Regions from separate parts of the Ensifer sp. YR511 genome, predicted to be linked through region 2. Evidence: predicted binding sites of a transcription regulator. Region 2 holds the regulator's gene; the other holds the start of a gene.

Region 1 (4,413 bases), on a different contig from region 2:
AGCCGGGCGCCACGCCGGACGATCGATTCCAGCTCTTCGACCGTGTAGAAATTGAGCCGCACCGGAATGCCGAAACGGTCGCGAAGCGGCGTCGTCAGAAGCCCGAGGCGGGTGGTTGCCGCCACCAGCGTGAACTTCGACAGGTCGATCTTCACCGACCGCGCCGCCGGGCCTTCGCCGATGATGAGGTCGAGCTGGAAGTCCTCCATCGCAGGATAGAGGATTTCCTCGACGGCCGGATTGAGCCGGTGGATTTCGTCGATGAAGAGCACGTCGCGCTCTTCGAGATTGGTGAGCAGGGCCGCGAGATCGCCGGCCTTGGCGATCACAGGGCCGGAGGTCGAGCGGAAATTGACGCCGAGCTCCTTGGCCATGATCTGCGCCAGCGTCGTCTTGCCGAGCCCGGGAGGGCCGACGAAGAGCACGTGGTCCAGCGCCTCGCCGCGATTTTTTGCCGCCTCGATGAAGATCTTCAGGTTGGCGCGCGCTTCCGCCTGGCCGGTGAAGTCATCCAGCGTCTGCGGGCGCATGGTCGCATCGAGGTCTTCACCGCGCTTTTCCGGCGTTATCAGGCGTGCGGCGTCAGTCATGCGTTCGTTCCATTCGGTCGGGCAGCTGAGCGCTGCAACCCGTCATCATGCCGGGCACGATGCGTTCTGCCTTCTGTGCCCAGCCAAGGCAAGCGTTCATCGCGCCAGTTCTTTCAGGCCAAGGCGAATGAGCTTGGCGCTGTCGCCGCCTTCGCCGCCGTTCTTCAAGGCCGCCGCAACGGCATTGGCCGCCTGGTCGCGCGAGTAGCCGAGATTGGTGAGCGCCGAAACCGCATCGGAAACCGGCGCGGAGGCGACGCCTTCGCCAAGCTCCTGCTTGAGGCCGATCGAGGCCGACATCTCGCCGGCGAAGGACGGCGCCTTGTTCTTCAGTTCCGTGACGATGCGCACCGCCACCTTGGGCCCGACACCGGGCGCACGGGAGACGGAGGTCTTGTCCTGCAGCGCGATCGCATTGGCCAATTCCCCCGGCGTCAGGGTGGAAAGCACGGCCAGCGCCACTTTCGAGCCGACCCCCTGCACGCTCTGCAACAGCCGGAACCATTCCCGCTCCAGCGCCGTCAGGAAGCCGAACAGCTTCAACTGGTCTTCGCGCACATACGTCTCGATGAAGAGCACCGCCGCCTCGCCCGCCGATCCGAGCCTGGACAGCGTGCGCGCCGAACAAAAGGCAACGTAGCCGACGCCATGCACATCGAGCACGACGTGATCCTCGGCGATCTCGTCGATGGTACCCTTCAATTTGCCGATCATGTGGCGTCTCTCGCGGTGGGTTCTGGATGGTCATCGGACCATCGGAAATTATCGTGTCGGGCGCAACTACGCCATCAATGCGGCAAGCCGGCTCGTCACCGATTGCCGGTTGTGGGCATGGCAGATAGCGATCGCCAGTGCGTCCGCCGCATCGTTGCCCTTGAACTCGGCCTTCGGCATCAGAACCTTCAGCATCATGTGGATCTGCTGCTTCTCGCCATGGCCGACACCGATCACCGCCTTCTTGACCGCGTTCGGCGCATATTCGGCGACCCTGAGGCCTGCGCGTGCCGGTACCAGCATGGCGATGCCGCGCGCCTGGCCGAGTTTCAGCGTCGCTGTCGCGTCCTTGTTGACGAAGGTCTGCTCCACCGCCGCCTCGTGTGGCTGATAGCTGTGCACCACCTCGGCAAGGCCGTCATGCAGCTGGCAAAGTCTGGAGGCGAGGTCCATGTCGCCATCCGACGTCACCGTGCCCGAGGCGACGAAACGCAACGAATTGCCGAGCGTCTCGATGATGCCCCAGCCGGTACGACGGAGCCCCGGATCGATGCCGATGATGCGAATCGTGGTCTGCATGAATTTCACCCTATGATGTCAGTCCGGACGCTGCCAGCAAAAAGTGAACAAAACAAAAACATACGCACAGTTGAGGCGCGGCCTCAGGTTTTCTTCGGCACCGCCCTTGGATTGAGGAAAATTGAGCTTACATAGCCTTGCATCAATTTCTCTCAATAAAGGCCTTTACCATGGCGACTTTCTCCGTCCTCGATCTTTCCCCGATCACTGAAGGCGGCAGCGTCGCCCAATCGCTGGAGAATTCGCGCCGTCTGGCCCAGGCGGCCGAGGAGAACGGCTACACCCGCTTCTGGCTGGCCGAACATCACGGCATGAAGGGCATCGCCAGTGCGGCGACCTCGATCGTGATCTCGCACGTGGCGGCAGCGACGAAGACGATCCGTGTCGGCTCCGGCGGCATCATGCTGCCGAACCACTCGCCGCTTGTCATCGCCGAACAGTTCGGAACGCTCGCCGCCCTCTACCCCGGCCGCATCGACCTCGGCCTCGGCCGTGCGCCCGGAACCGACATGCGCACCGCCCAGGCCCTCCGACGCAACATGGAGGCGAGCGGCAACAACTTCCCGAACGACGTCGTCGAACTGCAGGCACTGCTCGGCCCCGTCGCCGAGGACCAGAAGATCATCGCCGTGCCCGGCGCCGACACCAATGTGCCGATCTGGCTGCTCGGCTCAAGCCATTTCAGCGCCCATCTCGCCGGCATGCTCGGCCTGCCCTTCGCCTTCGCCTCGCATTTCGCGCCGGACATGCTGCTCTCGGCGCTGGAGATCTACCGCGAGCGCTTTACCCCCTCCGAGACCCTTGCCAAGCCGCAGGTGATGGTCGGCGTCATGGGGGTTGCCGCCGATACGGACGAGGAGGCGAACTACCTCTTCACCTCCATGCAGCAATCCTTCGTGGCCCTGCGCCGCAACGCGCGCGGGCAGTTTCCGCCGCCGGTCCAGTCGATGGATGGGCTTTGGAGCTATGACGAGAAGATCTTCGTCGACCATTCGATGATGTATGCGGTGGTCGGAGGGCCAGAGACGATCCGGCGCAAGATCGGGGCGTTCCTCGAGCAGACAAAGGCCGACGAACTGATCATCTCCATGCCGATCTTCGACATGCAGGCGCGGCTGAATTCGCTTCGCCTCTTCGCCGACGCCCAGCGCGATCTCGCCAAGGCGGCGTAAAGCCGGCCGATCAGATCGCCCCGAAAGCGGGTGCGATCTCTTCCAGATTGGCAAAGAACCGATCCGGCCCGAGCCCTTGCAGGAAGACCGGGTCGGCATAGCCCCAGGCAACCGCACCGGCCGCCACGCCCGCCTTTCGCGCCGCATCGATATCGCGCGCCTCGTCGCCGATCGCCAGGATGCGAGCCGCATCGAGGCCGGAGTGCCGGATCGCACGCTTGAAGTGCTGTGCCTTGCCGAAAAGCGCGGCACCGCATTCGAAGAGATCAATCGTCGCTGCCGCTTCGCCGAGTGCGGCGCGAATACCCTGCTCCGCGTTCGAACTCACGATCGCAATGCCGATGCCCGCCGCCTTCAATTTCCAGAGAAGCTCAGCGGCGCCCGGAAACAGCCGGACGCTTGCCGCTTCAGTCGCCATAGCACGGCGCATGAAGGTGGCGATCTGCGGCAGTTTCCAAACGGGCACGCCGAGATGCGCGATGATCTCGCGGCTGCCCATGGTGCGCAACGACTGGAACTCCTCGACCGAGAGTTCGCGGAAGCCGTAGCGCCGTGCAGCCGCGTTGCACGCCGTCATGAAACTCGCCGCCGTATCGGCAAGCGTGCCGTCGAAATCGAAGATCGCGAATTCATAGGTCATCGAGCCATCCAAAGAAAAACCCGCGGCCTTTCGGACGCGGGTGAAAATTCTGCGAGCGACGGTCGTCCCAATCAGGCCGACAGCTTCGCCAGGATCTCGTCCGAGACTTCGAAGTTCGAATAGACGTTCTGGACGTCGTCGTCGTCTTCAAGGATGTCGATGAGCTTCATCAGCGACTGCGCCTTTTCTTCATCGACCGGAACGGTGTTCTGTGCCTTCCAGATCGCCTTGACCGTTTCGGCTTCGCCGAGCGTGTCTTCGAGCGCCTTGGACACTTCGCCGATCGCTTCGAAACCGCAGATGATCGTGTGGCCGTCCTCGTCGGTGGTGACGTCGTCGGCACCCGCTTCGATCGCCGCATCCATCACCTTGTCGGCGTCACCGACGGAGAGCTTGTAGGTGATCTCGCCGACGCGATCGAAGGAGAAGGAAACCGAGCCGGTTTCGCCGAGCGCGCCGCCGGCCTTGGTGAAGGTCGAGCGCACGTTCGAGGCGGTGCGGTTGCGGTTGTCGGTCAAGGCTTCGACGATGACGGCAACGCCGCCCGGGCCATAACCCTCGTAGCGGACTTCTTCGTAGTTCTCCGCGTCGCCGCCAGAGGCCTTCTTGATCGCCCGTTCGATGTTGTCCTTCGGCATCGACTGCGCCTTGGCGTTCTGGATCGCCAGGCGCAGGCGCGCGTTCATCGCGGGATCGGGCATGCCCGACTTGGCGGCAA
Region 2 (4,413 bases):
TCAGACAGCTTACCAATCCGACCAGCAATCTACGCATGCAAAACCCCCGTTTGCCCGCATTTTGATAGGTCCCCGCATCGCTGTCGAGGGTGCCTAGCCGATCCCAGGCAATATTTTAGGAATATTCACCTCTCCGCGGCAAGCGGACTGCCCATCACATGGCGAAAGGATCTTTCGATGACTTGGTCTGGCCGCCGCCGGCAAAGGGATCGTTGTTCGGCGCATTGCCACCGGCGCCCGCAAAGGGATCGTTCGCCGCTCCCTGACCGCCATTCGGGATCAAGGCGCTCACCGCCTCCTGGCACTTGAACATCTCGCTTACCGCCTTCATCGAATCACGCAGGCTTAGGCTCGCGACGACGCGCCCCTCGAAGGCCAGCGCCAAGGTGTTCTTGCGAACGAATTCGGTAAAGAAGTCGGTGTTGGAAAAGTTGACGACAAGGGCCTTGGCGCCGGTCAGATCAACACCGAACGCAACGGCCGGCCACTGACGACCACGGTCGAGCTGCAAGGCAACATCGTATTCCCGCTGCGGCTCGATGGATTTCCATTCGGCATTGCCGATCGAAAGAAACGCCAGGTTCGTCGATCCCCGCGGATAAAAGCCGATACGAAGGATAGCGCCGGCGTCATAGCTCGTCGCCGCGTAACACGAGCCTCCCAGGGAAGGATCGGATCCCACCGTCCAGGCGTTGATCCGTTTCCAGATATTCGAACGCCCTTCTTCGGCAGACGCCGCTCCAGCCGTGAGCAACAGGCCGAGCACCACCAACGACAATCTATGCATGCAACCACCCCACTTTCCACGCAAAGTTATCTTTTTTTAGAGGCCTGTCGAGACGGCGAAGGCCCTTCCCCGCAGGGATTTTTGCGCGCCCCAGGCCCGATGCGAAAGCTGGCAGCTCCGATGCATTCTCCGCGCCGGTCCATGAAGAACGGCCGAGACGAGGTTGAGATGGAGCGGCTGGCGCAAATCAGCCACAGCCTGCGGGCAAAGAGCTGTTGAACATGGCAGAGTGATCGCCATGCTTGCTGGACTTCGGAACGAAAGCGCGGTTCACATCGTTTACCAACCCGTAGTCCCACCCCTTCATCAAGTGGACGATCACCGTGCTTGCCGCCCTGCTTCTCGCTTCGATAGTCGCATCGCCCAATATGCCTGACGTCAAGCTCAGTGCCGCGACGGTGGATGAACTCCAGACCGATTTCGAACGGGCCGTACCGTGCCATCAGATCGATGGACGCAATGTTTGGAAGGGCGCGCTCGCGTTCTACATCCAGTCCTTCGTTTATGACGGCGATACGCCCGTTGCGACCGATGCGGCCGACGCAGTGCTTCCGGAAGACAACAGCGCCGAGACGGTGAAGGAGTTCGAAGACGCCTGCTCGGCCTCGCAAGCGACTTAAGTCTCTCCGCGAAGAGAGCCGCGATTCGTTCGAATCACGCGCGCGACCGGCCTGCCCGGCGCTGTTTTGGGACGCAACCGTCGCCGAAAACCGCCCCGCTCCCGCAAAAGTGACCAATCGCCCCCCACAGAAGCAGCCAATTGCCTGAATTCACGGAATTTTAGGCACTTGCGGAACACATATGGAACAGATAGTGTCTGTTCTTGATTTGTTTCACGCCTCTGGAGCGACGTGCCATGCTGACCCGCAAGCAACAGGAATTGCTTCTGTTCATCCACGAACGCATGAAGGAGTCGGGCGTACCGCCGTCTTTCGATGAAATGAAGGATGCGCTCGACCTGGCGTCGAAGTCCGGCATTCACCGTTTGATCACGGCGCTCGAAGAGCGCGGGTTCATTCGCCGGTTGCCGAACCGGGCGCGCGCGCTCGAAGTCATCAAGCTTCCGGAAGCCTACGCCGCCGGCCAGCAACAGCCGCGCAGAGGCTTCTCGCCGAGCGTGATCGAGGGCAGCCTCGGAAAGCCGCCGGCCGCCGCTCCTGCCACGCCGAAGCCGGCGACGGTCGCCGAAAGCACGTCTGTTTCCGTCCCGGTGATGGGCCGCATCGCTGCCGGCGTGCCGATCTCGGCGATCCAGAACAACACCCATGACATTACCGTTCCGCTCGACATGATCGGCAGCGGCGAGCATTACGCCCTCGAAGTAAAGGGCGATTCGATGATCGAGGCCGGCATCTTCGATGGCGACACGGTGATCATCCGCAACGGCAACTCGGCCAATCCCGGCGACATCATCGTGGCGCTCGTGGACGACGAGGAAGCGACGCTGAAGCGCTTCCGTCGCAAGGGCGCGTCGATTGCGCTCGAAGCGGCCAACCCCGCCTACGAGACGCGCATTTTCGGACCGGATCGCGTGAAAATCCAGGGCAAGCTCGTCGGGCTGATCCGCCGCTACCATTGAATTCCAGGCAGAACGCCGAATCAAAAGAGCCTCGCCACTGAAAGTGGCGAGGCTCTTTCCATTTAAGGCGACCTGAAATCCAGATCGCTTATTCGTGGATCGTGTATTCGCCGAGTTCGCAGAGATCCTGCGTGTCCTCGGTCGTATCGAGGGCCGAGCCTTCCTCGAATTCGAATCGCATGTCGTATTTGCAGACGTCCCGCCCGTCGGCAATGGTGATCTCCATGCTCTCGCCGGGGTTCAGGACCTGCCGACCGAAAACATCGTCTTCCCATTCATTGACGCCGACCGGCGACGTATAGAAATTCGTCAGTACCGCGCCGGTGTTGTTCTTCAGCTGGAAAACCAGGTCGTCCGCGCGCGCCTCCATAGCGGTCGCCGCAAAACACGCCAACGCCGTCAGGATCAGTCTCTTTTTCATTGATGCCATTGCCTCCGTTCTTAATGTTGACGGACGCTACCGATGCGGTTGATCTCAGCGGAGTCATCGTTCCCCCTCTACCGAATTCACCGAAGCGATAAGATCCGACGGAGGCATAGGAGACGTGGCTTGCGCGGACGTGTCGCGAATTTTACCGCGCTGCCCTAAGGCAGAACGCCAAACCAAATTTAACGAGGTGAGATTTTTGGAGGCCTCGCCCGGAATTGAACCGGGGTACAAGGATTTGCAGTCCTCTGCGTCACCACTCCGCCACGAGGCCTCACAGCTCGGATAACCAAGCGTTGGCGCGGATTTAGAATGATTGCAGAAAAACCGCAAGAGGCATTTTCTGAAAAACGCGCCGTCGAATTGCAGGACGGATACTTTCCACAGAACGATCGACGATGTCCGCCGAGCGTCTCCCAGCTGATCTCAGCACCAGGGCGTCGGGCGCCCTTCCCACGGCCGCACGAGCCCCTCGGAAACGAGTACACGTCCAAGAGATTGGTCACCGCGGGTGACCAGGCGCAGTTTCTCGCCGGCCTTGGCATCTGATCGCCCTCCCGCCGAGATCAGCCTGAAGTCGCCTGCATTCAGCAATTCGCGCAGGCGCTGCTTGGCGTAGAAGCCGCGCGAACGCTCCTTGTCGCAGCTTGCCTGGCGGATTCGCGGTGCATCGACATCGGCGACGCGGATCGTCTCGCCATGGAAGACGAAGGTCGCGCCATCGATCACGCAGTTGTCGTTGCGAATGCCGCAAAAATAGAACTGATCGGTACGGATGGATGCCGTCTTCACCTCTTCATTCGGCCGCACGAGAGGGGTTGGCGGCGTGACGCCGACATTCACCGACGGCACCGGGGCGGCCAGGACAACCTTCGTCGCCGGGTTGGGCTTCGGATTTGGTTTGTGCCTATCCGCCTGCTGCGCAACGCGCTCCTGCGCTTCAGGAACCGCGCGCTGAGGCTTCGGCTTCGTTTCCGATCGCGATGCAAAGGCCATGACATCGGAAACCACCGGCCAGTGCCGCAACTCGGCGCGATGGTCGTGGGCCATGACGCCGCCAAGGGTGAGCGCTGCGGCCAGATACCACGGCGCCATGCCGCCCTGTTTGCTGGTGCTTCGGCCCGAACTGCGGCGTCGACGTTTCGTAGTGGCTTTGGCCATCGGTCCCCATCCTGATTCGAGACCGCATTATGCGTTTGATGGGTTGCCGAAAAGTTTTCGAGGGCACCCCAACAGAGGGGAAGACCGCGAGGAACCGGTCATTCGCCTGCGCGGCCACGGCCCTTGTTGAGAGATTCGGAATTGCTACGGGACGGCCGCGAGGAACCGAAAACTGCCGACCGCCCTGCCCTCGACAACAAGATCGTTAAATCGGCGTCCGCCTCAGGAGCCGTTCGAGGAGTTGGCCTTCCCGCGCCAGCGCGCCCACCAGACGGCCAGACGACGACGGCGGCGGCGAACCGAGGGAATGTCGTGGGAAAGCACGATCAGGCCCAACGGTATCATCCAGAAGCCCAGCACGGGCAAGAAACCGAGAAAACCACAAAACACCAGCAGCGAACCCAGCAGGATCCGCAGCAGGGGCGAGTCGGGCAACGCGATACGCCATTTTCCCAGCAC

What was found. The regulator LexA, encoded in region 2, represses DNA repair genes until DNA is damaged. The targets are predictions, from matches to a motif close to TGTTCNNNNTGTGTTCNG.
Region 1: the regulator LexA is predicted to act here: its motif matches at 1,927-1,944, upstream of ruvC (crossover junction endodeoxyribonuclease RuvC).

Annotation. Positions count from the first base shown of each region.
Region 1 is NZ_FNGR01000021.1:61,215-65,627, reverse strand. It holds gene ruvB (Holliday junction branch migration DNA helicase RuvB) at 1-590, opposite strand, end outside; gene ruvA (Holliday junction branch migration protein RuvA) at 687-1,304, opposite strand; gene ruvC (crossover junction endodeoxyribonuclease RuvC) at 1,371-1,883, opposite strand; gene BLU15_RS27155 (LLM class flavin-dependent oxidoreductase) at 2,054-3,055, shown strand; gene BLU15_RS27150 (HAD hydrolase-like protein) at 3,066-3,695, opposite strand; gene BLU15_RS27145 (YebC/PmpR family DNA-binding transcriptional regulator) at 3,767-4,413, opposite strand, start outside.
Region 2 is NZ_FNGR01000005.1:53,919-58,331, forward strand. It holds gene BLU15_RS11680 (hypothetical protein) at 1-28, opposite strand, end outside; gene BLU15_RS11685 (hypothetical protein) at 155-787, opposite strand; gene BLU15_RS11690 (hypothetical protein) at 1,111-1,407, shown strand; gene lexA (transcriptional repressor LexA) at 1,644-2,366, shown strand; gene BLU15_RS11700 (hypothetical protein) at 2,455-2,796, opposite strand; tRNA gene BLU15_RS11705 (tRNA-Cys) at 2,994-3,067, opposite strand; gene BLU15_RS11710 (thermonuclease family protein) at 3,220-3,954, opposite strand; gene BLU15_RS11715 (hypothetical protein) at 4,177-4,413, opposite strand, start outside.